DNA from 3 places in the Mesorhizobium sp. P3_A8 genome. Region 2 is predicted to be linked to each of the others. Evidence: predicted binding sites of a transcription regulator. Region 2 holds the regulator's gene; each other region holds the start of a gene.
The links. The regulator PhoB, encoded in region 2, activates phosphate uptake and scavenging genes when phosphate is short. The targets are predictions, from matches to a motif close to TGTCATNNANCTGTCAT.
Positions count from the first base shown of each region.

Region 1: the regulator PhoB is predicted to act here: its motif matches at 3,447-3,463, upstream of AC1DX4_RS31965 (acid phosphatase).
Region 3: the regulator PhoB is predicted to act here: its motif matches at 4,610-4,626, upstream of AC1DX4_RS03970 (PhoX family protein).

Region 1 covers NZ_JBFUGI010000019.1:63,205-70,815, reverse strand. Annotated here, with positions in the region: gene AC1DX4_RS31985 (cupin domain-containing protein) at 1-105, opposite strand, end outside; gene petA (ubiquinol-cytochrome c reductase iron-sulfur subunit) at 420-980, shown strand; gene AC1DX4_RS31975 (cytochrome b) at 998-2,338, shown strand; gene AC1DX4_RS31970 (cytochrome c1) at 2,366-3,232, shown strand; gene AC1DX4_RS31965 (acid phosphatase) at 3,508-4,200, shown strand; gene AC1DX4_RS31960 (hypothetical protein) at 4,306-4,803, opposite strand; gene AC1DX4_RS31955 (hypothetical protein) at 4,972-5,127, shown strand; gene AC1DX4_RS31950 (adenine phosphoribosyltransferase) at 5,201-5,746, shown strand; gene AC1DX4_RS31945 (MaoC family dehydratase) at 5,913-6,383, opposite strand; gene AC1DX4_RS31940 (MaoC family dehydratase) at 6,380-6,850, opposite strand; gene corA (magnesium/cobalt transporter CorA) at 6,975-7,611, opposite strand, start outside.
Region 2 covers NZ_JBFUGI010000013.1:33,610-41,220, reverse strand. Annotated here, with positions in the region: gene AC1DX4_RS26995 (sugar ABC transporter permease) at 1-437, opposite strand, end outside; gene xylF (D-xylose ABC transporter substrate-binding protein) at 583-1,623, opposite strand; gene AC1DX4_RS26985 (ROK family protein) at 1,895-3,139, shown strand; gene phoB (phosphate regulon transcriptional regulator PhoB) at 3,152-3,841, opposite strand; gene phoU (phosphate signaling complex protein PhoU) at 3,861-4,568, opposite strand; gene pstB (phosphate ABC transporter ATP-binding protein PstB) at 4,594-5,397, opposite strand; gene pstA (phosphate ABC transporter permease PstA) at 5,394-6,245, opposite strand; gene pstC (phosphate ABC transporter permease subunit PstC) at 6,249-7,232, opposite strand; gene pstS (phosphate ABC transporter substrate-binding protein PstS) at 7,300-7,611, opposite strand, start outside.
Region 3 covers NZ_JBFUGI010000001.1:834,027-841,637, reverse strand. Annotated here, with positions in the region: gene AC1DX4_RS03990 (flavin-containing monooxygenase) at 1-813, shown strand, start outside; gene AC1DX4_RS03985 (MarR family winged helix-turn-helix transcriptional regulator) at 989-1,474, shown strand; gene AC1DX4_RS03980 (GNAT family N-acetyltransferase) at 1,471-2,151, shown strand; gene AC1DX4_RS03975 (hypothetical protein) at 2,179-2,403, opposite strand; gene AC1DX4_RS03970 (PhoX family protein) at 2,544-4,547, opposite strand; gene AC1DX4_RS03965 (hypothetical protein) at 4,822-5,421, shown strand; gene AC1DX4_RS03960 (response regulator) at 5,661-6,323, opposite strand; gene AC1DX4_RS03955 (sensor histidine kinase) at 6,320-7,611, opposite strand, start outside.

The DNA of each region.
Region 1 (7,611 bases), on a different contig from region 2:
GTTGAAGATCAGGCAGGAGTTGGAGCCGTAGCCACCGCATTGCAACTCGCCCTTCCAGTGGTCGGAGCGAACTGCCCATTCCTCACGGTCTATGACGTGTGCCATGCTTGGGAGGATAGATCACACCGGCGCCCTGTGTCGAGGCAATCGGAACCTCGGATTTTGCTGATATTTCCCGGTTGTTTAGCCGCCTTTTGCGGCCATTCGCCGTCCCGCCGGGCAATAGGGGATTTTGTCCCCGCGACAATCTGCCCTTGTGCCTTGACCCGTCTGGACAAAAACGGGCTTCACGCATAAACCGAAGTCCAAATGCCGGAGGAATTCGCTAGCCTGTTCGCCATGCGCTGTCGGGTTGGCGTAATTGAGCGGGGAACAAGGCTCAGCCACCGGCGCGGAAGAGGCGAAAGGATCAGGCACCCGTGAGCGCAACCGACATCCAGGATCCCAACCGTCGAGACTTTCTCTACGTCGCCACCGGCATGGCCGCCGTGGTCGGCGCCGGTGCCTTCGCATGGCCGTTCATCGACCAGATGCGCCCCGATGCCTCGACGCTGGCGCTCGCCTCGGTCGAAGTCGATGTCGCCTCGCTGACGCCTGGCATGTCTCTGATCGTCAAGTGGCGCGGCAAGCCGGTTGTGGTGCGCAACCGTACCGAACAGGAAATGAAGGACGGCGAGGCCGTCAACCTCGCCGATCTCAAGGATCCGATTGCCCGCAACGCCAATCTGCCGTCCGATGCACCGGCGACCGACGCCAACCGTACCACGCCCGGCAAGGAAGCCTGGATGGTGATGGTTCAGGTCTGCACGCATCTGGGCTGTATTCCGCTCGGCCAGGAAGGCGAGTTCGGTGGCTGGTTCTGCCCGTGCCATGGTTCGCAATACGACACCGCCGGCCGCATCCGCAAAGGCCCGGCGCCTGAGAACATGGCTGTGCCGGTATTCAAGTTCATTTCCGATACCAAGATCCTTATCGGTTGAGGCAGGGGGATATTTCGATGAGCGAGGGACACTCGACCTACACGCCCAAAACCGGTATCGAACGCTGGTTCGACGCCCGCATGCCGCTGCCGCGACTGGTCTATGACAGCTTCGTCGCCTATCCGGTGCCGCGCAACCTCAACTACATGTGGACCTTCGGCGGCATCCTGTCGATCATGCTGGTGGCGCAGATCCTGACCGGCATCGTGCTGGCCATGCACTACACGGCCGACACCAATCTCGCCTTCGGCTCCGTCGAAAAGATCATGCGCGACGTGAATTCCGGCTGGCTGCTGCGCTACATGCATGCCAACGGCGCTTCGTTCTTCTTCATCGCCGTCTATATGCACATCTTCCGTGGTCTCTATTACGGCTCCTACAAGGCGCCACGCGAGCTGCTCTGGATCCTCGGCTGCATCATCTACCTCCTGATGATGGCGACCGGCTTCATGGGCTATGTGCTGCCATGGGGACAGATGAGCTTCTGGGGCGCCACCGTCATCACCGGCTTCTTCAGCGCCATTCCGCTGGTCGGCGAGTGGATCCAGCAGTTGCTGCTCGGCGGCTTCGCCGTCGACGACCCGACGCTGAACCGCTTCTTTTCGCTGCACTATCTGCTGCCGTTCATGATTGCCGGCGTCGTCGTGCTGCACGTCTGGGCGCTGCACGTGACGGGCCAGAGCAACCCGACCGGCATCGAGATCAAGTCGAAGACCGACACGGTAGCCTTCACCCCTTACGCGACCATCAAGGACGCGTTCGGCATGATCGTGTTCCTGTTCATCTTCGCCTACTTCATCTTCTTCCTGCCGAACTATCTCGGCCATCCCGACAATTACATCGTCGCCAATCCGCTGAAGACGCCGGCCCATATCGTGCCGGAATGGTACTTCCTGCCGTTCTACGCGATCCTGCGCGCCATCACCTTCAACATCGGGCCGATCAACTCCAAGCTCGGCGGCGTGCTGTGCATGTTCGGCGCCATCGTCATGCTGTTCCTGGTGCCGTGGCTCGACACCTCCAAGGTGCGCTCGGCGGTATACCGGCCCTGGTACAAGCTGTTCTTCTGGCTGTTCGTGGCCGACGCCATCCTGCTTGGCTGGCTTGGCTCGCAGCCGGCGGAAGGCGGCGGTCTGTTGACCCTCCTGACCGGTGAGTTGGTGGGCAACTACGTCGGGTACGCTCAAGCGGCGACGCTGTTCTACTTCGCCTTCTTCCTGATCGCGCTGCCGGTGCTTGGCCTGATCGAGACGCCGCGCAGGCTGCCGAACTCGATCACCGAGGCGGTGCTTGAAAAGAACAAGGGTGGCAGCGGGCATCCGGCGGGCGCCACAGCCGCGCCAGAGACCAAGGGCTGAGCGGTAGAGAATCTAAGGGGATTTGGCATGAAAAAGATTCTCACCTCGCTGGCGCTGATCGGCCTTGTGGCCGCCGGCACTGCGGCCTTCGCCGCCGAAGAGGCGCACAATGCGGCAGCGCCGACGCATTTCCCGATCAATGAGCCGAAGGAAATGAGCTGGAGCTTCACAGGTCCGATCGGGACCTATGACAAGGGCCAGCTGCAGCGCGGCCTGAAGGTCTACAAGGAAGTCTGCTCGGCCTGCCATTCGATGAACCTGGTGGCGTTCCGGACACTCGAGGGCCCAACGGGCCTCGGCTATTCGGATGCCCAGATCAAGTCGCTGGCGGCGACCTACACGATCCATGACGGCCCCAACGATGCCGGCGACATGTTCGATCGTCCCGGCAAGCCGTCGGACTATTTCCCGGCACCATTCCCGAACACGGAAGCGGCCGCGGCCGCCAATGGCGGCGCCGCTCCGCCCGACATGTCGCTGCTGGCCAAGGCGCGCGGCGTCGAGCGCGGCTTTCCGCAGTTCGTCTTCGACATCTTCACCCAATATGACGCTGGCGGCCCCGACTACATCCATTCGCTGCTGACCGGCTACGACCAGACGCCGCCGGCCGGAATGGTCATCCCCGAGGGCACGCACTACAACCCATACTTCATGTCTGGCGTGTCGTTAAAAATGCCCAAGCCGCTCTCCGACGGCCAGGTGACCTATGATGACGGCGCACCACAGACGGTCGACCAGTATTCCCGCGACATATCCGCCTTCCTGATGTGGGCGGCCGAGCCGCACATGGAAGCCCGCAAGCATACCGGCATCAACGTGCTGTTTTTCCTGCTGGTGTTCGGTGCGCTGGTCTACCTCGTCAAGCGGAAGGTGTGGGAAGGCGTGGCGCACTAAGGCCTGCCGATATTCTGGTGAGGCCGGTCTGCAAACAATGGTTTCCTGCGCTTCCGGTGCTCACGTACTTTAAGTACGCTCCGCTCCGGTTCTCGGAAACCATCGTTTTCGACTCGGCCTGACCTGAATCTCTAGAGGCCTCAAGCCGTTCTGAAGCCAATACGATCATGCAAGGGCGCCGAGAGGCGCCCTTTTTGATACCAAGGGGCGGTGATGTCACATGGCCGTCATCGCCCATAGCGATCCTGCGTCATTCCTACCAAAGGATCGCTCCTATGAAGAAATATGCATCGCTGGCGGCTGGTCTGCTGCTGCTGGTCATCGGCTCCGCCGCCCAGGCCGAGGACGCCAAGCCCTTCGTCACCAACAAGGACGTGGATCTGACGATGATCCTGCCGCCGCCGCCGGCAAACGATTCGGCGCAGACCAAGGCCGAGCTCGGCGAGGTGCTGGCGCTGCAAGTGACGCGCACGCCCGAGATGGTGGCCAGCGCCGTTGCCGATTCCGAGGAGAATGTCTGGCGCTTCGCCAATGTCATGGGCCCGAATTTCAACAAGGAGAAGCTGCCGAAGTTCAGCGCCTTTTTCGATCGCGTCGAGACCGAAGGTGCTGTCGTCGATCCGGCCAAGGATGTCTGGAAGCGTCCGCGTCCGCACCAGCTCAGCGATCTCGTCAAGCCGGCGGTCAAGCTGTCGAGCTCCGGTTCCTGGCCGTCCGGCCATGCCACCGTTGGCACCATGATGGGCATTATCCTGGCCGACATGGTGCCGGAGAAGCGCGCCGAGATCATGGCGCGCGCGGCCGAATATGCCCACAACCGTGAGGTTGACGGTATCCACTATGCGTCCGACGTCGAGATGGGCAAGATTTCCGGCAGCGTCATTGCCGCGATCCTGCTCAACCGGGACGACTTCAAGGCCGAATATGAAGTGGCCAGGGCCGAGCTTCGTTCCGATCTCGGCATGTAAGTCCTAGAGCGCGTCGCGTCGAAGCGGATTCACGCGACGCGCTTGGGTGCTTCTCTGCGCGCCAGCAGGGACGTCAGGACCCAAGGGACTGAAGCCGGCAACAGCTTATTGCGTCGACACTTGCACCGATATCGGAAAGGCGAAGTACAGGTTGCAGGCAACAAGCTCGATACCTCGTTTTCCCTTGCGAGAGAGAGGCTCGGGCGCTTCAACGGCAACAGTTGCGCTGCCTTTGCCCTTCGCCTGCAGTGCGACGAGAGCATCATAGACTTCGCGACGCTCGCGGACGGATGCCTGCTTCGGATTTTCAGGGTAATAAACCGGGATCGTCAAAATCAGATAGTCCATCCGACAGCGCGGCGCCGAAATCGCGACTGCCTTCCTGCGCAGAGCGATCTCGAACGCGCCGGTCCGTTCGTCGAATCCAGTGATCCATTGTCGGCGCGTATGCAATTGTCCAAGCGCGTCGCCGACTACGAAATCTGTCGGGCGTAGCACCACCGTCCAACTGGCCAGCTCGGCAGCGGAGACGACAGCCGGCACCCAGCTCAGGAGCGCGGTTGCCATGATGACGGTCAGTATTTTTCGCAGAAGATGGGTCATGTAGCGACCATGGTTCGACCGGAAGGGGCGCTTCAGGCGCCCCTTTTTACCTCTATGCGAGAGTTCGGCAATAAGTCCTTTGGCATAGCGCGGCGCTCAAAGAGATGCGGATCGAGATCGACGGGTTATGAAGTTATGGGCTGCAATTCGATCGGAAAAGTGTCGGAGATGATCGAGAACAGTGCCGAGACCAGCTGGCCCATGGAAATGCCGTTGCTGGTGAAGAGTGAAGGGCAGTGGAAGATCGCCGCGCAGGCATGGGACCCAGCGAACGAGGCCAATCCCTTGCCGGATGCGCTTGTCTCGGGCGTCACATCGCGCTAGCCGTTGTCGGTCGCGTCGGGTTTGGTCCCTGCGCCGTTTGCATTTGCCAGCTGGATCACCCGGAGCCGCCTCAATGAAACCTTCGCTCGAAGACACGCTGCTGGCCGCGATCCGCACCATTCCGGACTATCCCAAGCCCGGCATCCTGTTTCGCGACATCACCACGCTGCTCGGCAATGCGCGCGCCTTCCGCCGCGCCATCGACGAGCTGGTGCATCCCTATGCCGGGCAGAAGATCGACAAGATCGCCGGCATCGAGGCACGCGGCTTCATCCTCGGCGGCGCCGTCGCCCACCAGCTTTCGGCTGGTTTCGTGCCGATCCGCAAGAAGGGCAAGCTGCCCTATGAGACGGTGCGCGTCGCCTACAGCCTGGAGTACGGGCTGGACGAGATGGAGATGCACAAGGACGGCGTGGCCCCTGGCGAGAAGGTGATCCTGGTCGACGATCTGATCGCCACCGGCGGCACGGCGGAAGCGGCGGTGAAGCTGCTGCGCCAGATCGGTGCCGATATTCTGGCGGCCTGTTTCGTCATTGATCTGCCGGATCTCGGTGGGCGCGCCAAGCTCGAGGCGCTGGGTGTGCCGGTCAGGACGCTGATTGGGTTTGAAGGGCATTGAGCAGTTTTTTCCTTCTCCCCTTGTGGGAGAAGGTGGATCGGCGCGCAGCGCCGAGACGGTTGAGGGGTGGGTGACGGAGTGCCGTCGACGCCAAGCTGGAGCACCCCTCATCCGACCTCGCTTCGCGAGGTCACCTTCTCCACAAGGGGAGAAGGAAGAGGCGCTGCTACTCCACCTTCACCAGCACGGCGCTTTCAAACTCAAGCACCTTGTCGCCCGTTGAATCAGAGGCCTCGCAGCGAAGCGCCAGCAGCCGCCAGCCGGGGCGCGATGAGATCGGGCGGTGGGAAACCGCCGTGCGCGTGAAGGTGACGGTTTCACCGGCATGGACGGGCTTCAGCCATTTGAGGTTCTTGAACCCGGGCGAGGGGCCAAATTCTGGCATCGGGCCAGGGCCGTTCCAGTTGGCCCCCTCTGCATCCATGCGGGCTTCGAGGTTGAGTTTCATCCAGGTGGCCGCGGTGTGCCAGCCGGAGGCGCAAAGCCCGCCGAGCACGCTCTTCCTGGCGGCCTCCTCGTCGATATGGAAGATCTGCGGGTCGTATTTGCGGGCGAACGCCTTGATCGCCTCGGGCTCGAATCTGTGCGAGCCGAGCGTCACCGTGGTGCCGATGCGGAAGAATTCATCCAGGGTCATGCGGCATTCCCCGCGGCATCACGCGTCAGGAACATGACGGAATTCTCAAGCTCGAAGACGCTTTCGCCACGCTGGTTGACCAGCTCGCTGCGCATGGTGACGAAGCCGAGTTGCGGCTTCGAGCGCGACAGGCGCTTGGCCAGCACAACCAGATTGCCTCTGAGCGTATCGCCGGCCAGAACCGGTTTCTTCCACTTGACCTGATCGACGCCGGGCGCGCCCTGGCAGGTGGAGTCCAGCAGGAAGGCATCGCACAGCATGCGCATGAACATGGCGCAGGTGTGCCAGCCCGAAGCCGAGAGACCGCCCAGGATGCTGGCCTTGCCGGCCTCCTCGTCGAGATGCATCGGCTGGGCGTCGAATTCGCTGGCGAACGCGATGATTTCGGCGGCACTCACCTGCTTCGTACCAAGGTCGAACGAGCCGCCCTCGACGAAATCCTCATAGGCCCATGTTTTTGCGCTCATGGTCTGGCATCCCTGCAGAACGCGCGATCCACGTGGATCGGCGAACCCGGATGCAGGCCGCGCGCGATTTGGTCAAGTCCTTTCTGGTGAGCCAGCCTGAGGCAACCGGCACCAGCGGCAGCGATCAGAGCCAGCCGCGGCGGCGGAAATACCAGAAGGGCAGAATCGCCGACAGGATCATCAGGCCAATGGCGAAGGGATAGCCGAGCTGCCATTTCAGCTCGGGAATGATGTCGAAATTCATGCCGTAGATCGAGGCGACCAGGGTTGGCGGCAGGAAGATGACGGCGGCGACCGAGAAGATCTTGATGATGGCGTTCTGCTCGATCGAGATCATGCCGAGCGTGGCGTCGAGCAGGAAGGAGATCTTCTGCGACAGGAAGGTGGCGTGGTCGGCGAGCGACAGCACGTCGCGCGACAAGGTCTTGATGCGGGCGCGGACATCTTTGCTCATCTTGGTCTGGGTGGCGACATGGGCGAGGAAGCCGGCCAGGCGCTGCAGCGAAATCAGGCTGTCGCGGACGGACGAGGTGATGTCCTCCTTGCGGCCGATGGCTTTGAGCAGCTCCTGGAAGTCGCGGTTGCGCTTCGATACCTTGGTCGAGCGTGCCTCGAAAATGTCGCGTGAAATCGCCTCGATGTCGCGGCCGGCACGCTCGAGGATGTCGGCGAGACGGTCGACGATCGCTTCAAGCAGGCCGATCAGGATGGTGTCGCCGCTGGTGCAGCCGGTCGCCACCTTCTCGGCACGCAGCGGGAAG
Region 2 (7,611 bases):
GCGCCGATCAGGAGACCAAGCACCACACCGGCCGCCAGCGCGATGATCCAAAGCCACGGATTTCCAAGCTGGAAACCGATGACGCGAATGAGGAATTCGGCCTGCGCCACGCCCATGATCATGCCGATCACGCCTTCGACGGATCCGACCGAGAGGTCGATGTTGCGCATGACGATAACCAGCACCATGCCGGTCGCCATGATCGCGACCGACGAGGTCTGCACCGATAGGTTCCACAGATTGCGCGGTGTCAGGAAAAGCCCGCCCGACAGGATATGGATGCCGACCCAGATGACCAGCAGCGCCCCGACCATGCCGAGCATGCGCGTGTCGAGTTCGGTAGCCTTGAGGAACCGTCCAACGGCGCTGAGTTCGGATGCACGCGCCTTGTCCGCCGCGGTGCTGCCGACCGGTTGATTAGAGGTCGTGTCGGTCATGCTATCCTCCCACCGGTTTACCGTCTGGCGCGGATGCCGGAACATGGATGCTATTTGCTTTCCGCAGTCATTTGAAGCGGGAAGCCCCTTGAGAAACGCCGCGGCTTTTGGGCCGCGGCGTCGATATCGAACGGTATTACGCCGTTTAGTTGCAGGCCGCGACGCTGCCGGCGGCGACGCCCGCACAGACTTCGTCCTTCTTGATCCAGCCGGCGTCGATGACGACGTTTAGATTGTCCTTGGTGATGGCGACCGGGGTCAGGAACAGCGACTTGACGGTGTTGCCGCCAGGCGTCGTGAAGTCCTTGACGCCGGCGATGTCGGTCATCTTCTTGCCGTCGGCCAGCTGCGAGGCGATCTCGGCGGCGTTCTTGCCGAGCTCGCGCGCGTCTTTCCACACCGACACGGTCTGGGTGCCGAGCGCGATGCGGTTCAGCGCGGCATGATCGCCGTCCTGGCCCGACACCGGCACGGTGCCGGCCAAGCCTTGCGCCGTCAGCGCCGCGACGACGCCGCCGGCGGTGCCGTCATTGGCGGCGACCACGGCATCGACCTTGTTGTCGTTGGCCGTCAGGAACTGCTCCATGTTCTTCTGGGCGTTGGCGGGCAGCCAGCCGTCCGTATAGGCTTCGCCGACATTCTTGATCTTGCCGCTGTCGATGGCCGCCTTGAGCACTTCCATCGAGCCCGAGAACAGGAAGTCGGCGTTCGGATCGGCGCCCGAGCCCTTGATGAAGACATAATTGCCTTCCGGCTTGGCCTTGAACACCGCAGCCGCCTGCAAGCGGCCGACTTCCTTGTTGTCAAAGGTCAGGTAGAAGACGTCCTTGTTCTCGATCAGGCGGTCATAGCCGACGACCGGAATGCCTTCGTCCAGCGCCTTCTGCACGGCCGGGCCGATGGCCGAGGCATCCTGCGCCAGGATGATCAGCGAATTGGCGCCCTGCGAGATCAGGCTTTCGACATCGGTAAGCTGCTTGCCGGGATTGGACTGCGCATCGGCGGAGATGTACTTGTCGCCGGCGGCCTCGATCGCCTTCTTCATGGCGGCCTCGTCGGTCTTCCAGCGCTCTTCCTGGAAGTTGGACCAGGAAACGCCGATGACCTTGTCCTTCGCCTGCGCGACCGACACAAGCGTCAGCGACATGGCGACACCCGCCAGGATGGCGGCTGTGAATCTCTTCATGATATTCCTCCCTGCGCCGCGTATGGCGCGACCAAACTGGCCCTAAGGCCGGCACAGAGGCTCTATTTTTTCGAGCCTCGAAAAAACACTGATCCAACACCGGAACGCTGTCAACAACGATTCTGATGGATTTTGATGTCCTCATGAATTTTTTTCGAGCCTCGGAATAAATAAATGACAGGACGGGCCGCTTCTGCCAGTATTTGACCGTGTCGCCGGCAGCGTTCGAGGGGCTGGAGGAACCGCGGCGACCGGGAGGATGTGGGAAAACATGTCGGTCGGAATCCGCCACGACGATTTGCGCCGGCGCAACCGCGCGATGGTGATTGCGGCCGTGCGCCGGGCCGGTCGGCCCTCGCGCACCGAGATTGCCGCGACCACCGGCCTCAGCCACTCGACCATATCGGCGATTTCTTCCGACCTGATCGGCGAAGGCATACTGGCCGAAGGCAAGCCGAGCGAGGCCGGCGCACTCAAGCGCGGCCGGCCGCAGGTCGGCCTCGGCCTCAACCCGGAGGCTGCGGCTGTCATGACCGTGGTGCTGTCGCTGAATTTCCTCTCCGTCGCCGTCATCGACTATGCCGGCCAGGTGGTATCGGAAGAACAGCGCCGGCTGGACACGCTGACCATGTCGCGCGAGGCGCTGATCGGCGAATGCGTCGCCATTGTACGGCGCCGCCTCGAGGATCCCGATATCGACGTGCGCAGCGTCGCCCGCATCGCGCTGGCGATCCAGGGCATCACCGACACCGAGGCCCGGGCGATGCTGTGGTCGCCGATCACGCCGCAGACCGACATCGCCTTCGCCGACATCCTCGAGGCAGAGTTCGGCATCCCAGCCACCATGGAGAACGACTGCAACATGATGGCGGTGGCGCTGCGTTGGCGCGATCCCGAGCGCTACCGCGACGACTTCATCGCCATCCTTCTGTCGCACGGCATCGGCATGGGCCTGGTGCTGAAGGGCGAGCTGTTCACCGGTACCCATTCCTCGGGCGGCGAGTTCGGCCACATGATCCATCGGCCAGGCGGCGCGCTCTGCCGCTGCGGACGCCGCGGCTGCGTCGAGGCCTATGCCGGCAACTACGCCATCTGGCGCAACGCCAGGCAGCTCAGCGAGGACACCGAGCCGGTCGCCGATGTCAGCGACGCGCAGATGCGGGCACTGGCCGCGACGGCACGGGAACGCGACGGGCCCGAGCGCGAAGCCTACCGCAAGGCCGGTGAGGCGCTCGGCTACGCCCTCGGCAGCCTGTTCGCGCTGATCGACCCCGCACCCGTCGCGATGGTCGGCGTCAGCGCCGCCGCCTTCGACCTGATCGAGCCGGCATTGCGCGAGGCCATCGCCCAGACGGCCGGCGGCCAGCACTCGAAATCGATTTCCTTCGACACCGAACCGAACGAACTGCCGCTGATCCGCGAAGGCTGCGCCATGCGCGCCCTGACCTTCGTCGACCAGGAGATTTTCGCGCCGGGCGTGCAGGCGAGAGCTGGCACCGGCAAGAACGTTGCCTGAATCAGGTCCCGCTCAATCTTCCCTGATCGCGTAGCCCGCGCCACGAATGGTTCTGATGACATCGGGCATGCGGCCATTGTTGACCGCCTTGCGCAGGCGGCCGACATGCACGTCCACCGTACGCTCGTCGATATAGATCGTCTCGCCCCAGACATTGTCGAGCAACTGGCTGCGCGAGAAGACGCGGCCGGGATGGCGCATCATGAATTCGAGCAGGCGGAACTCGGTCGGCCCGAGCCGGATCTCGCTCTTCTTGCGATAGACCCGGTGCGATTCACGGTCGAGCACGATGTCGCCGACCTTGAGCACGCTGGACAGGACTTCCGGCTTGGCGCGGCGCAGCAGCGCCTTGACGCGAGCCATGAATTCCGGCGTCGAGAACGGCTTGACCAGATAGTCGTCGGCGCCGGTCGAGAGCCCACGGACGCGGTCGCTTTCTTCGCCCCGCGCGGTCAGCATGATGATCGGCAGCCGCTCGGTCTCGGGCCGCATCCGCAGGCGCCGGCAGAGTTCGATGCCGGACACCGCCGGCACCATCCAGTCGAGCACCAGAAGGTCGGGCACGTTCTCCTGCAAGCGGATCTCAGCCTCGTCGCCGCGCGGCACCACCTCCACCTGGTAGCCTTCGGATTCAAGATTGTAACGGAGCAGCACCCCCAGCGGCTCCTCATCCTCCACCACCATGATGCGTGGCGCGATCATTGATTGGTCACCTCTTGCGTCAGGCCGCGGGCGCCGACATCGCCGTCTCGTCCTGCTTGGGACGATTGGCGGGCAACTGCGTGCCGGTCAGGACATAGTAGGCGTTTTCGGCGATGTTGGTCACGTGGTCGCCGATGCGTTCGAGATTCTTGGCGCAGAACAGCAGATGGGTGCAAGCCGTGATGTTGCGCGGATCTTCCATCATGTAGGTCAGCAGTTCGCGGAAGACGGAGGTGTATTTGACGTCGATGCGTTCGTCGTCGGCGCGCAGCTTCGCCAGTGCGGCGGCATCGCGCGCCGCATACTCCTCGATCACGCCCTGCACCTGGATCAGCACCAGCTGCGCCATGGCGTCGATGGAATGCGACAGGTCGCGCGGCGTGGCGCTGAGACCAACGGTGCCGACACGCTTGGCGATGTTCTTGGCAAGATCGCCAATGCGTTCGAGATCGCCGGCCATGCGGATCGAGCCGACGACGTGGCGCAGATCGTCGGCCATCGGCTGGCGCTTGGCGATCAGCGTGATGGCGCGATCGTCGAGTTCGCGCTGGCGCGCATCCATGATGGCGTCGTCGGAGACCACGCGCTGTGCCAGTGCGTTGTCGGAATTCAGCAGCGCCTTGGTGGCGCCGCCGACCATCGAGCCAGCGAGATCGCCCATGTCGCTGATCAGCCTGCTGATCTGTCCGAGATCCTCGTCGAAGGCTGCGACTGTGTGTTCGGCCATGATCCTGGTCCTCGTATGCGTGCGATCAGCCGAAGCGGCCGGTGATGTAGTCTTGCGTGCGCTTCTCGCGAGGCGACGTGAAGATCTTCTCGGTTTTGTCGAACTCGACCAGCTCGCCCAGATACATGAAAGCGGTCTGCTTCGAGACGCGCGCCGCCTGCTGCATGTTGTGGGTGACGATGACGATCGTGTAGTCGGCCTGCAGTTCGTCGATCAGCTCCTCGATCTTGGCGGTCGACAGCGGGTCGAGCGCCGAGGCTGGCTCGTCGAGCAGGATGACTTCCGGCTTCACCGCCACGGTGCGGGCGATGCACAGCCGCTGCTGCTGGCCACCGGACAGGCTGAGGCCGCTGGCGTTAAGCTTGTCCTTGACCTCGTTCCACAGGGCTGCGCGCTTCAGCGCCTGCTCAACGCGGCCGTCCATCTCGGCCTTGCTGATCTTCTCATAGAGCCTGACGCCAAAGGCGATGTTCTCATAGATCGACATCGGGAACGGGGTCGGCTTCTGGAACACCATGCCGATCTTGGTGCGCAGCAGGTTGAGATCTTGCGAGCGGTCGAGGACGTTCTGGCCGTCGAGCAGCACCTGGCCCTCGGCGGTCTGCTTGGGATAGAGCTCATAGATGCGGTTGAAGACGCGCAGCAGCGTCGACTTTCCGCAGCCCGACGGTCCGATGAAGGCGGTCACGCTGCGCTCGGGCAGCGACAGCGTGATATCCTTCAGCGCCTTCGACTGGCCGTAGTAGAAGTTGAGGTTCTTGACCTCGATCTTTACCTTGGCGGCTGCCTCGGCGGCGATCGTCATGTCTGGAGACAACATCTGGCTCATTTGTCCTCTCTGCGTCCGGTCAAGCTGCGCGCAACGATGCTGAGCGCGAGAACCGTCAATGTGATGATGAGTGCGCCAGTCCAGGCCAGCTGCTGCCATTCCTCGTAAGGGCTGAGAGCGAACTGGAAGATGGTGACGGGCAGGCTGGCCATCGGCGCGTTGAGATTGCTCGACCAGAACTGGTTGTTCAGCGCCGTGAAAAGAAGGGGTGCGGTCTCGCCGGAGATGCGGGCGATGGCCAGCAATATGCCGGTGACGATGCCGGACATTGCAGCGCGGTAGGCAACCGACTTGATGACCACCCAGCGCGGGGCGCCGATCGCGGTGCCGGCTTCGCGCAACGCGTTGGGCACCAGGTTGAGCATGTCCTCGGTGGTGCGCACGACGACCGGGATGACCAGGATGGCGAGAGCGACGGCGCCGGCGATCGCCGAGAAGTGCCCCATCGGCCGCACCATCAGCTCATAGACGAACAGGCCTATGATGATCGACGGCGCCGACAGCAGGATGTCGTTGATGAAGCGCACCACGGTGGTGAGCTTCGAGAAGCGGCCGTATTCGGCCATATAGGTGCCGGCCAGCACACCGATCGGCGTGCCGACGATGATGCCGATGATGGTCATCACGATGCTGCCGTAGATGGCGTTGAGCAGACCGCCGGCATCGCCGGGCGGCGGCGTCATTTCCGTGAAAACCGCAAGATTGACACCTGAAAGGCCTTTGTAGAGCAGGGCGCCGAGGATGAGCGCCAGCCAGGCAAGGCCGATGCCGGCGGCGGCAACGCACAGCGTCATCATCACGCCATTCTTGCGCTTGCGGCTCTGGTGAAGCGACGTGGCTGTCGACATCGGTCAGGCTCCCGTGCGGGCGTCGATGCGCATCAGCATGTAGCGTGCGATGGCAAGGATCAGGAAAGTGATGACGAACAGGATCAGGCCGAGCGCCACCAGCGAAGAAGTGTAGAGATCGCCGACCGCTTCGGTGAATTCGTTGGCGATGGTGGCGGAGATTGTCGTTGCCGGCGCGAACAGCGAGGTCGAGATGCGGTGCGCGTTGCCGATGACGAAGGTCACCGCCATGGTTTCACCGAGCGCGCGGCCGAGGCCGAGCATGACGCCGCCCATGATGCCGATGCGGGTGTAGGGAATGACGACGCGGCGGGTTACTTCCCAGGTGGTGCAACCAATGCCGTAGGCCGATTCCTTCAGCACGGGAGGCACCGTGTCGAAGACGTCCTTGGTGATCGAGGTGATGAACGGCAGCACCATGATGGCCAGGATCATCGACGACGTCAGCAGGCCGATGCCGTAGGGCGGGCCGGCAAACAGGCTGTTGAGGCCGGGAATGCCGTGGAACACGCTGATGACGAAGGGCTGCACCGTCGTCTGCAGGAACGGTGCCAGCACGAACAGGCCCCAGATGCCGTAGATGATCGAAGGGATGCCGGCCAGCAGTTCCACCGCCATGCCGATCGGGCGCCGTAGCGGGCGTGGGCAAAGCTCGGTGAGGAAGACGGCGATGCCGATGCCGAGCGGCACGGCGATCAGGATGGCGATGGCAGAGGTGATGATGGTGCCGTAGATCGGCGCCAGGGCACCGAATTTCTCCGTCACCGGGTTCCAGCTTTCGCTGGTCAGGAAGGAAAAGCCGAAGGTCGAGAGGGCTTGCCAGGAGCCGGCAAACAGCGAGATCGCAACGCCGCCGAGCAGGACCAGCACCAGGATCGCGGCAGCACGGGTCATTCCGTGGAAGATCGAGTCGGTCAGCGCGAAGCGTCGGACGATGGCATCACGCGAACCTCTAACGGCTGGCAAGGCTTCCTGGACAGCGCTCATGTCAAGCTCGGCTCTTTCGAATTGAAGGAAAAGGAGCGCCGCAAGCGCGGCGCTCCTTCAAGGGATGTTACTCGCCGGCGTAGACGGGCTTGCCGTCGGTCTGGATGTCGGTCTTCCACGAAGCCTTGATCAGGTCGACGACGCTGTCGGGGATCGAGACGTAGTCGAGCGCCTTGGCGGTTTCCTTGCCGTCCTTGTAGGCCCAGGCAAAGAACTTCAGGGCTTCGCCGGTGGCGGCGGCATCATCCGGAGCCTTGTGGATCAGCACCCAGGTGGAAGCCGCGATCGGCCAGGTGGCGTCGCCGGGCTCGTTGGTGATGATGACGTTGAAGTTCTTGGCAGTCTTGAAGTCGGCATTCGAAGCGGCAGCGCCGAAGGA
Region 3 (7,611 bases), on a different contig from region 2:
ACCAGCACCGGCTCACGCCTGGCGCGTCATGTCGTCGTCGCCACCGGCCGCGACAAGGAGCCGTTCACGCCGCAATGGAAGGGCGCGGAGGCCTTCGCGGGCCGGATCATCCATTCGGCGGATTTCGGCGACGCCAGGTCCTATGCCGGCAAGAAGGTGCTGGTTGTCGGCGCCGGCAATTCGGGCTTTGACGCCCTCAATCACCTGGCTGGCGTGGATGTGGCGGCTCTCTGGCTGTCGGCCCGCAACGGCCCCGCCATTCTGCCCAAGCGGATCGGCAAGATCGCCGTGCACCGGCTCTCGCCGCTGATGGCGCGCCTGCCGCTGCGCGTCGCCGATGCGGCGATCGCCGCGACGCAGCGCCTGGTTTTCGGCGATCTGACCAAATTCGGCATGCCGCCCGCGCCGTCGGGCGGCGCCAGCCGCCTGACCTCCGACTACACCGCGATTGCCGCGGACGATGGCGCCGTCGACGCCATCAAATCGGGCAAGATCACCGTCGTGCCGGCGATACGCGAGTTCAGCCGCGACGGCGTGATCCTGGCCAATGGCAGCCTGATCGATCCCGATATCGTCATTGCCGCGACCGGCTACCGCACCGGGCTGGAGCGCATGGTCGGCAGTCTCGGCGTCCTCGACAGCAAGGGCGTCCCGCTCTTCAATGGCGGCGACGCCGATCCGAAACTGCCCGGCCTGTGGTTCACTGGTATGCGGCCGAGCATTCGCGGCTGCTTTGCCAATGCCGGCATATTGGGCAAGGCGATCGCCAGGCGGATCGCCGGTGCGTCCCTGCCCTCGGGTGACTCACGCTGATTTGACTGGAGGCGGCTTTGACTCGTTCCTTGCCATGTTATATAACATGTTATGGATTTAGAGCAATTCCAGGAGAAGTGTGAACGGTTTTCCGTTCGGAATTGCGTCAAAACAAAGAGTTAGAGTGGTTCGCCGTTTCCGTGAAACCGTGAACTGCTCTAGGGACAGATTGATCATGGAAGACGTTATTCGGTCGCTTGGCTATCTCTGCCTGGGCAGCAGGCTGAAGCGCATCGGTGAACAATTGCAGGCCGACGCGCAGCATCTGCTCGACGGCCTGGAGGTCCCGCTTCAATCGAGCCAATACCCGCTGCTTGCTGCGCTCGACAGGCTGGGGCCTTTGGCCGTCGGCGAACTGGCGCAATCGCTCGGGCTGACCCAGCCAGGCGTGACGCGAAGCGTGTCGCTGCTGGTCGAGTTGGGGCTGGTCGAAGCCGTCCAGTCGGAAGGTGACCAGCGCCGCAAGATGGTCTCCCTGACGGGCAAGGGCCAGCGCCTGGTCGACGTGGCGAAGCGGGACGTCTGGCCGCGCATCGAGCGCGCCGTCGCGGATCTGTGCCGGGACCTCTCGGGGCCGCTTCTCGATCAACTCGCCGCTATCGAGGACGGGCTCTCCGCCGCTCCACTCGATCGCCGTGTGAAAAAGGGTGTCGCGCAGTGAAACATGTCCTCGACCGGCCCGTCTGGAGCGCGCTTGCGACGCGCCATCAAGCCCTCGCGCAAGGTGGCGAGCTCGCCAGGCGCTATTCGCCGTCATTCGCCCTCTTCGCCGCCACCGCCGCGGACGATGCCGAAAGCCTGCAGGCGCTCAACGACCTTGTCGGCCCCGGTGACAGCGTCATCATGGCTCAGGCCGACCCCATAGCCCTTCCGGCCGGCCTCTCGGCAATCTCGCAAGCCGCAGCCGTGCAAATGGTTGCCGATGCGCCGTTACAGCTGGTGTCGGATGATCGGGTGCAACGCCTGACACAAGACGATGTGGCGGAAATGGTGGCCCTGGCGGCGCTCACCAAGCCCGGCCCATTCACGTCCGGAGCGTTGAGCCTTGGCGACTTCTGGGGCGTGAAGGCCGGCGGCCGGCTGGTGGCGATGGCCGGCGAACGGATGAAGCAGCCGGGTTACAGCGAACTCAGCGGCGTCTGCTCGCATCCGGATGTCCGCGGCGGCGGCCTCGGCCGGCTGCTGTCCGTGGTCGTGGCCAATCAGATTTTCGCACGCGGCGAGGTACCCTACCTGCACGCCTACGCGACCAACGCCGGCGCGATAAAGCTGTACGAATCCATCGGCTTCAAATTGCGAAGCGCGATCAATGTGGCTATCGTCCAACGTCAGGGATAGCGGCAGGCTGGAAGTGGCTCTTCAATCTCAGGCCGATTTCGGCTCCAGCCGGCGGAAACCGACGGCGTCCGTCAGCATCTCCTCGTCGACCATGCCGGCATTGTGGAGGGCGAGCAGGGTCAGGGCGATTTCGCGCGCTTCCGGCGAATCGGGGTGCGCTTCGCGCTTGAGGCAGGCTTCGTCAAAGACGCGCTGAAGCCTGGCGATGTCGCCGGGCTTGAGCAGGCCACGATCATAGATGGACTTCGACATGGTGGCGGTCTCCTGAGAACGACCTAGGGCGCCACCTGTAAATTGCCAATCTTTCCCGGAGCTTGAATGGGCTTCATGCCACGAAGGAGGGGCGTTCGGGAACCGAAACCCCTCCCAAGGCTGCAAACCGAGGCCCGAACTCAGACCGCGATCTTGCCGCCGCCCTGCCTGGTGATGGCGACGACCGACGGCCGCACCGGCATGTCTGGCTTGAAATCCGGCCAGCGCGTCGACGGATCCTCATAGTAGGACGGGCGGCCAAAACCTTCCCAATCCTCGCCGCCATCGCCCGGATGCTGGACGGCGACGAACGCGGTCTGGTCGTCGGGCGCAAACAGCGGGCCGCACATTTCCGCACCGATCGGCACGCGGAAGAACAGCTTTGAGGTCGCCCGTGCCGCCCCTTCCGTGTCGACCGCCCACAGGCCGTCTGTGCGGCCGGTGGCCTTCGGGCCCTGACCATCGGTGGCGACCCACAGGCGACCGGCCGAATCGACCGCGCAATTGTCGGGCATGCCGAACCAGCCATTGGCCGTCGTTGCCGTAGAGAAGGTAGCGCCCACATCGGCAACCGAAGGATCGCCGCATTTCAAGAGCACTTCCCACTTGCCCTTGGTGGCCGTGAAATCGCCATCGCTCTCGGTGATCTCGATAATGTGGCCGAAGGCATTTTCAGCGCGGGGGTTGGCGGCATCGACCTGGTCTGCCTTGCGCTTCGAATTGTTGGTCAGCATGACATAGACCTTGCCGTTGACACCATTGGGCTGGATGTCCTCGGGCCGGTCCATCTTGGTGGCGCCGAGCAGATCGGCGGCGCGGCGCGTCTCGATCAGCACGTCGGCCTGGCCAGCAAAACCGTTTTCCGCCGTCAGCGGCCCCTGGCCAAAGACGATCGGCAGCCAGTCGACCGTGCCGTCCTCGGCGAATTTGGCGACATGCAGTGTGCCGTCGTCGAGCAGGTCCTTGTTGGCGGCAGGGTCGTTGGCGTTGAACGTGCCCTTGGTGACGAACTTGTAGGCATAGTCGAAGCGCTCGTCGTCGCCGAGATAGAAGACGACGCGGCCGTCCTTGGCGACGATCGATTCGGCGCCCTCATGCTTGAAGCGGCCCATGGCGGTGCGCTTCCTCGGCGTCGAGGTCGGATCGTTGACGTCGACCTCGACGATCCAGCCGAAGCGATTGGCCTCGTTCGGCTCCCTGGCGAGGTTGAAGCGGTCGTAATGCGCGCCCCATTCATAGGCGCCTTCCGGAATGCCGAGGCGCTTGTAGTTGGCGGCTTCCTTGTGGCCTTCCGGCAGTTCGCCGGAGAAATAACCGTGGATGTTCTCCTCGGCCATCACATAGGTGCCCCACGGCGTGACGCCGCCGGCGCAGTTGTTGAAAGTGCCGAAGACTTTCGTGCCGGACGGATCGGCATTGGTCTTGACGCGGTCGTGGCCGGCGACCGGACCGGACAGCGCCATTTCGGTGGTCGAGGTGATGCGGCGGTTGAGCTTGCCGTCACGCACCACTTGCCATTTGCCAGACACCTTGCGGATCTCGACGATGGTGCCGCCATGCGCCGCCATTTCGACATCGACCTGCTCCTTCGAGAGCGGCGCGACCTCGGCCTTCTTCTTCCCGTCCTTCTCGACGATCGAAACAATGCCCGGGAACATCAGATGCGGGTTCGTGTATTCGTGGTTGACCACCAGCAGGCCGTGCTCGGCCGAGCCGTCGATCGCGATGTAGCCGACATAGTCGTTGTTGTAGCCGAACTGCCTGGCCTGCGCCTGCGCCGACTGCTTGGTCGGATCGAACTCCGGTGAATCGGCAAACAGCGGATCGCCCCAGCGCAGCAGCACGTCGGCATCATAGCCCGGCGCGACATGGTGCTTGTCGTCGATGCCGGCCTGGAGCTCGTCGAATTTGAAGGCTGAGCCTTCCGCGGCGCGGGCATCGTCTGCCGCGATCATGGCCAGCGGGCTGACGGTGGCGGCGATCGCTGAGACGGCGAGCGATCCCTTCAGGAAACCCCGGCGCGAGAACCGCGCGGCGATGATTTCGCCCATGGTGCGGTTGTCGGTGGGGTTGACGGCCGGTCCTTCGTTTTCCTCGAGCAGGCTGGTGCGGAATCGGGCGTCGGGGGAACGATGTTCGGTCATCAGGGCCTCTGGCTTTGGAGTGGCTGGAGCTTGTTGCCTGTTCGACCCCTTACGCCAGGCCGATCACATTTTCGTGACATCATACAAGCTCCAATGCTGGGAGCGAGGCGACTCACTCACCCGAACATCAGACTTTGGTCCAATCTTGCGTTGGCAAAGGTCCTGGAGGACAACCGCAACGGTCGGAGGTCGCTTCCGGTCACCACATCTTTCGGCGATGTTGTTGGTTGCAACGTTGGGGTGGGCGCGCCGGCTCAATCGACGGAGATCAGGGATGCACGGATCGATCACGGCCCGTTGTCGCCGGCTGACGCTTGTTTCGGCGGCTGCTCTGGCGCTGACCACCATCCCCTATCGAATTTCCCTGCACGGCTCCGCCCCCGGAATCGACGCTGCCACCGCGCAGGCCGCCAAGGGCGGCAATGGCGGCGGCAACAACGGCAATGGAAACGGCAACGGTGGCGGCAACGGCAGCAACGGTAACGGCGGCGGCAATAGCGGTAACGGTGGTAACAGCGGCAATAGCAGCGGCGGCAATAGCGGCAACGGAAACGGCGGCAATAGCGGCAATGGAAATGGCGGTAACAGCGGCGGCGGCAATAGTGGCAACGGCAATGGAAACGGCGGCAATTCCGGAACAGATGGCGACGGCTCGGGATCCAGCAATGGCCAAAGCGACAAAGGCGCCAGCCATGTCAACACCACGACCGGTGACAAGGTCGACGTGACCGGCAACAAGATCACGGTCACGCACCCCGACGGCATCGTCGAGAAGGTCGATAGCGGCCGGTTCAAGATGCAGGATGCGCTGGGCCGCACAATCATCGACCGCCGGGCCACGCCGGCCGATGTCAGCCGTCTGAAGGCTATGTGAGGCTGGTCAACAGGCAACGACCAGCTTCGCATGTCACCTCCGCCGCCCCCGGCGGAGGTGACCTCTCTTTGTCTGGCCCTCGTACGGGTCCGCGATGGCCCTAAGAGAATGGCCCAGAGCAATTCCAGGAAAAGTGTGAAACGGTTTTCCCGGGAAAAGCGCGTAGCGCTTTCCCTTGCGAATTGCGTCAAAACAAAGAGTTAGAGCAATTCGCCGTTTCCGTGAAACGGTGAATTGCTCTACGAGCGGTTCCGGTCCCGGTCGTGAAACTCGCGCATCATGAGAGCCGCTTCAGTGCGGTTTCGCACATTGAGTTTCGACAGCACCCCGGTCATGTGATGTTTGACCGTCTTCTCCTGCAGCTCCAGGCGCAGGGCGACCTCCTTGTTGCTGAGCCCTTCCGCCACCAGCTGCAGGATTTCCGTCTGTCGTTCGGTCAGTTGCCGCAGCCGGTCCGCCACGCCGTTGGCAGGCTGCGGGGACTGGAGATCCGAAAGCAGCCGCGCCGACAGGGTCGGCGTAAGATAGCTCTCGCCGGCCGCCACGTTGCGCAGGATGTCGGCCAGCGCGCGCGACCCGACACCCTTCAGGATATAGCCCTGCACCCCGGCGTTCAGGGCCCTGGTTACGTCGGCATTGGCCTCCGAAACGGTCAGCATGACGATCTTCTGGGCGGGATGGTCGGCAAGGATGGTTGCAACCGCGGCCAGGCCGCCGCCCGGCAAGGAGATGTCGAGCAGCAATAGGTCGGGCCGCACCGTAGAGGCGATGCGTTCGGCATCCTGCGCCGTCGCACCTTCGCCGACGATCTCGAAGCCTCCGAGTTCCGACAGGCTGCGCGTCACGCCTTCGCGAAAAAGCGGATGGTCGTCGACAATAGCGATGCGAATGGCGCCAATCATGCTTGCTCCTCGACTGACAGGCTGATCACCAGCCGCGTGCCTTGCGGTCCAGTCCGGGTTTCGAACTGGCCGCCAATGCTTTCAACCCTATCCCTGAGGCCAGCCAGCCCCAATCCTTCGACCCGTGCCGCTGGATCAAAGCCTGGCCCGCCGTCCGATACTTCGACGAAGAGCCTGCCGCCTTTCATTTCGGCATGCACCGCCTGATCCTTGCCCCGCCCGTGGCGATAGGCATTGTTCAACCCTTCCTGCACGAAACGATAGATGCTGATTTTCTCGGAGGCGCCGGGTTCGGGCAGATGCCTGGGCAGCGTGAGCGTCACCGACGTTCCCGTCCGGCGCTGGTGTTCGTCGACTGCCAGCCGCAATATGTCCATCGCGGCGGCCGTCTCTATCTGCGGCAGCACGAGGCCGGTGCAGATGCCGCGTATTTCGCGCATCGCATCCTCCAGCGTCTTGCGGATCATCGTGACCTCGGTCGAGCGGCTTTCGCCCCAATTGCCGTCGCCGGAAAATACCGGGCTGTCCATGCGCAGCGCCGCCAGGGCGACGAGTTGCGCCGGTCCGTCATGAAGGTCGGCGCCGATCCGGCGCAAATATCTTTCGTTGAATGCGGTGGCGCGGCGGGACGCCCGCTGCACACGCTGCCGCAAGGCGCTGTTTTGCGTCACCAGGCCCTGCAGCTCCGACACCTGACGGCGCAGCGCCCCGCGCTGGTCGTCGATGGTGCGGCTGGCGCGCAGCACGATGCCCGACAACAGCAGAAACGCCGCCAAGGTGGTGCCGGCCACGACCAGCCAGCTCGACAACAGGGCGGAAGCCAGCGTGGCTTTGAAATCGCTGGCGACCTCGAAAAATTCAGTGACGGCCACCACCTCGCCGGACCAGGGCGCGCGCACGGGATTGTAGATCTCCAGCAGCGGCACGCCGGCGGCCCGCTCCTTCTCTTCGTCTTCGTCGAACGTATCGAATTGCGCGGTGACGTTGCCCTGGAAGGCGGCCCGCAGATTGTCGGTCAGGTCGAAGCGGCGGCCGATCAGCGCCGAGTCTTTCGCGTAGAGCACGGTACCGTCGCGGCGCCAGAGCCTGAACGAGACCAGGCGCTTGCCGAGCGCACCCTGGCCGAGCGTCTCATCGAGTGCCTGCTTTGCGGATTCGCTGAGCTCCTCGCTCTTGCGCAGGTCAGGCAGCAGCGGCGCAATCACGCTGTCGACATAAAGCGCCGTCGACGCGGCCGAATTGCGGATGACGCCGTCCCGGATCTGCGACGTCACCCAGGCGCCCACCA